2 regions of the Paenibacillus sp. UNC496MF genome follow, and region 2 is predicted to be linked to the other one. Evidence: predicted binding sites of a transcription regulator. Region 2 holds the regulator's gene; the other holds the start of a gene.
What was found. Region 2 encodes Rex, which represses fermentation and respiration genes when NADH is low (regulators of the CRP and FNR family bind a similar motif). Its sites were predicted from a motif close to TTGTGAAATATTTCACAA; they were not measured.

Region 1: a site for Rex is predicted at 1,066-1,083, ahead of BMZ79_RS10985 (helical membrane plugin domain-containing protein). Genes of this name have one in related genera too.

What each region holds. Positions count from the first base shown of each region.
Region 1 is NZ_FORE01000006.1:540,312-542,704, forward strand. Features, by position in the region: gene BMZ79_RS10980 (NAD(P)/FAD-dependent oxidoreductase) at 1-424, opposite strand, end outside; gene BMZ79_RS10985 (helical membrane plugin domain-containing protein) at 498-932, opposite strand; gene BMZ79_RS10990 (hypothetical protein) at 1,310-1,600, opposite strand; gene BMZ79_RS33575 (hypothetical protein) at 1,639-1,827, opposite strand; gene BMZ79_RS11000 (MATE family efflux transporter) at 2,382-2,393, opposite strand, start outside.
Region 2 is NZ_FORE01000005.1:377,926-380,318, forward strand. Features, by position in the region: gene BMZ79_RS06585 (amidohydrolase) at 1-1,117, opposite strand, end outside; gene BMZ79_RS06590 (redox-sensing transcriptional repressor Rex) at 1,098-1,757, opposite strand; gene dinG (ATP-dependent DNA helicase DinG) at 1,754-2,393, opposite strand, start outside.

The sequences.
Region 1 (2,393 bases), on a different contig from region 2:
GGTCTTTCACGTGGGCGAACACTTTGTTGGCGTCCGCGACGGATTTCAGCGTCAGGCTGTTCTCCTGCAGGCCCGGGATGCCGAAGTAGTTCGTTTCGCTGCCCAGCGCGAGGACGAGATTGTCGTAACGGTACGAAGAGCCGTTGCTCAGCGCCACTTGCTTGCCTTCGACGTCGATCTTCTGCACTTCGCCGACGACGACGTTGATGGATTTGCCCTTCAGCAGCTTCTCGAGCGGCAGCGCGACGGCTTTCTCGGCCACGTTGCCCGCCGCGAGACGGTGAAGCTCCGTAATGATTTGGTGCGAACCGACGCGGTTAACGACCGTAATGCCGGCTTCTTCCGTGGTCAGATGCTGACGCGCGGACAGCGCGCTGAGCAAGCCGCCGTATCCGCCGCCCAGAATCAGAATTTCTTTTCTCATGGATCTCATCCTCCGTGCTTCGCTTAGTATGAATCGCTTGGCAAACTGGTTATATTACGCAGACCGTTTATTGCTACTCCTGGTTTCTTCTTTCACCCAGAATGTCGAGGTACGCTTGGCCAAAACGAAGCATCTTTTGCAGCTCCGGATCCTTCAGCAGCTTGATCATGCCGAACAGGCCGATCACGTTGTCGCTTTGCTCCGCGCGGTCGTTGGCTTCGATCGCCGCGGACGCGTAGCCTTTCACTTTTTCCGTCAGCGGCTTGACGACTTCTTGGATGCCGCCCACCGTGTCTTGGATGAAGACGCGGTCCGTCGCGACCTTTTGCGCGAGATCGTACGTTTTGGTCATGAGAGCCATCATTTCGGACAGTTTAGGAAGCTGGTCCACCAGTTGCGTCAGCGCTTCCTGCACTTCCGGCTTCAGCAGTTGATCGAGCACGTCCGATTTCGCCAAAGCCGTTGCGGAGTCTTGCTGCTCCAGGTTCGATACCATAGTTTCACTCATTGTATTGCCTCCTTCAGATGTAGTCACTCACTCAGCTGCAATCATCGCATAAAGATGAACTTGCCCGGACATCAAGCAAGTTTAATCCCATTAATGGAGGAACGCGGTAAAGCGCATTCGCAAAAAGGGAGAAATGTGAAATTTATCACAAGACCCTTCGAGGATGACAGCAGCCTTTCTTCTTCCTCTACTGTATCGCTTTTTGCCCTGCGCGACTATAGGTAAATCTAAAAATTATTTTTATTATGACAATAAAAATAATTAATCATGCAAAAGGGAGAAGCCCGACTCCGGCCTTCTTGCGGATCTCGGGCATCGCGCCGCCAAAATTACCCATAAATTGGTATATTCGTTCGCCGTTCAGGCCGATCTCCCGCCTACGCGACGACCATCCCCGCGGTCGCGGCGAGATCGCGCGTCTCGCGGCGATCCGGCACGGGCGGCTCGAACCGGAACGGCGCCGTCCCCTGCTTGCCGTCCGTCCCGAAGGCGCGATGCCCGGACGTTCCCTCCTCCGCGGATTTCGCTTGGCCCGCGGCGCAGGAGCGGCACATGCCCAAGGGATGGATCACCCGGTAAAAGCCCGTTCGGAACGTCCGCGCGGCTTCCTCCCGATCCGGAAAGGCGCGGCAGCCGAGGCAGTAAAACGGCGTTTGCTCCTTGTTCATTATGATCTCCCCCTGCTTAAAAAATCATGTCCTCCCCGTTAATGCGGCGCCGGGCGCGAGCCGTCCTTCTCGCTCAACGCCCGCCGCAGAAAATCGAGAAACCGCGAACCTTCCTCGAACGTCAGCCGTTGGTGGCCGGACACGAATTCAAAGCGCTTCAAGATGCGGTCGTTGTCCTCGTCCAGACTGCGCACCAATCGTTCGATTTCCTTATCAAGCTGGGGCATGCTCCGTTCCTCCGATTCTCGAATGTGGGCTTGGCCTCTTCGGTCTTGCTATCCCACACTATTCGCAGCCGGAGCGGATTTTGGGGTTTCGCGCGGCCCGGGCCGGCACAAAAAAATCCGCGGCGCCGAAGCGCCCGGATCAGTCATCGGCAATCGCGTTAAAGGTCCGCGTTTCTGGCCATACTTCCTACTAACCATACTTCTTACTGATAAGAGGAGAGGCGGCGAGCGGCATGAACAATTCATCCTCCCGATTTCTGATCGGGCTCATATGGGGAACGCTGATCAGCGCATTGCTGTGGACGGCTTTGATGATCTCGGTCGTGGGCTGGATCCGATACCTGCGCGCGTAAGCCATGCCGCCCCTGCGGCGGCTGGCTTCTTCTAAGCAGCGCGAACGTGTCGCCGTGCCACCGGAAGCTCGCGAACGTCTCCGGCAAGCCGTCGAAGCCCGGATGGCGCGCTTCCGTCCGTCGCATCGCACGGCAGCCGATTTCTTTCCGCTCGCTCCGGTACACCGTACCGCCCAGCGCTTCCGCCAGCATCTCTGCCCGTTAGATCAGCTT
Region 2 (2,393 bases):
GTTCGATATCGATCGCGATGAAGTCGGCCTTCATGCCTTCCTTCAGCCGGCCGATCCGTCCGTCCTGCCAGATCGCGCGCGCGCCGCGGACCGTGCCGAGCTTGAGCGCTTCCCATGCGGGAACGGCTGTCGGATCGCCCGAGACGCCCTTGTGGATGAGCGCCGCCAAGCGGATCTCGTCGAACAGGTCGAGGTTGTTGTTGCTGGCCGCGCTGTCCGTGCCCAGGCCGACGGTCACGCCCGCGCGCAGCAAGTCCGGCACGCGCGCCACGCCGCTTGCCAGCTTGAGGTTGCTCGCGGGGTTGTGCGAGACGCCGACGCCGCGCTCGGCGAGCAGGGCGATCTCGCCGTCCGTCAGATGTACCGCGTGCGCCACCAGCGCCGGCCGCGAGAAAAAGCCGAGCTTGTCCAGGTGCTCGACGGGACGGCAGCCGTACTCGTTGACGTTCTGCTGCACCTCGGCGGCGGTTTCCGACATATGGGTATGCAGCGGGAGATCCAGCTCGTGCGCCGCTTCCACGATCCGCGCGATGTAATCGGGCGGGCAGGTATACGGCGCGTGCGGGGACAGCATCGTCCGAATGCGGCCGTTCGCCCGGCCGTTCCATTCCTGCGCGAACCGCTTCGCTTCGTTCAGCTTGGCGGTTTGCACGTCGGGCGGGCACAAGCCGATGACGCCGCGGGTCAGAAGCGCCCGAATGCCGGACTGTTCGGCCACTTCGGCGACCAGATGCATCCGGTCGTACATGTCGACGAACGTCGTCGTGCCGGAGCGAAGCATCTCGCTGACGGCCAGCGCCGTTCCCCAACGGGCGTCTTCGTCCGTATATTTGCCTTCCATCGGCCACATCTTCTGCTCCAGCCAAACCTGCAGCGCTTCGTCGTCGGAATAACCGCGCAGCAGCGACATGGCGGCATGGCCGTGCGTATTAATGAGGCCGGGCATGAACGCATAGCCCCGTCCGTCGATGATTTCGGCGCCATCCGGCACGGGATCCGGCGTCTCCTCGCTCAGGTATAGGATGGTATCGCCCTCGACGACCATGTGGCCGTACACCACCGGACGGGCGTCGTCCATCGTGACGAAGGCGCCGTCTTTAATCCAGATCCGCTTCATTCTCGTTCTCTTCTCCTTCTTCGTCCAAATAATACGCGAGGCTCATCAGCTCGGTCGTGAAATTCGCATAGTGGATCCGCACGGCATCCTGCACGCGGAGGATGGTCGGGGCGAAATTCAGAATGCCGTCGACGCCGGCTTCGACGAACTTGTCCGCGACGTTCTGCGCTTCGATCGCCGGTACCGTGATGATGCCGATCCGGATGTGGCGCTCGACGATCGTCTCCTTCAGCTTCTCCATCGGCAGCACGGTCAGCCCGTTGATGGACGAGCCGATCATGGACGGATGCACGTCGAACACCGCGGTGATTTTCATATTATCCTTCAAGTACGTATTATAATTGCAGAGCGCCCGGCCGAGATTGCCGGCGCCCACGAGCGCGACGTTGAGGGGCTGGTCGAGCTTCAGGATTTGCCGGATCTTCTCGATCAGGTACGTCACGTCGTAGCCGATCCCTTTGCGGCCGAAATCGCCGAAGTACGCCAGATCCTTGCGAATCTGGGCGGGATTGAGATCGAGCCGGTTGCCGAGCTCCTGCGATGAAACCGTCTGGACATCCCGCGCGCTCAAGTCGTTCAATACCTGCAAGTACACGGGAAGTCTGCGAACGACGGCCTCGGAAATTTTCATCGGTTTCATGTTTCCACTCCTTCTTCGCGCGGGGTCAGCCATTCGTGCATCCGCGGCACGATTTGGTCCACGTGCATCGTTTCGATCTTCGGACCCGGAAGCGAGTACAGAAAGTATTTGCCGTAATACGTATCGATGACGCGCGTATCGTAAATGAGGACGATGCCCCGGTCCTTCGCCGTCCGGACCAGCCGGCCGAAGCCCTGCTTGAAGCGAATGACCGCCTGCGGAATGGACAGCTTCATGAACGGGTTCTGGTTCTGCTCCTGCAGCAGCTCCGACTTCGCCTCCACGAGCGGATGGTTCGGGGGCTGAAACGGCAGCCGGACGATGGCGAGGCACGTCAGCGCGTCGCCGGGAATGTCGACGCCTTCCCAGAAGCTGCTCGTGCCGAGCAGGATCGAAGCGGCCTGCTGCTGGAAGCGGCGCGTCAGCTTGCTGCGGTTGCTGCTGTCGATGCCTTGTCCCAGCACCTGAATGCCGTGTTCCGACAGCGCTTCTTTGAGCGGCTCGTACGCTTGCTTCAGCATTTTGTACGACGTGAACAGGACGAGCATCCGGCCGTGCGTGCCGATGGCCGTCTCCGTCAGCGACGCGACGAGCTTCTCCATGAACATCGGGTCGCCGGAGGCGCCCTTCAGCACC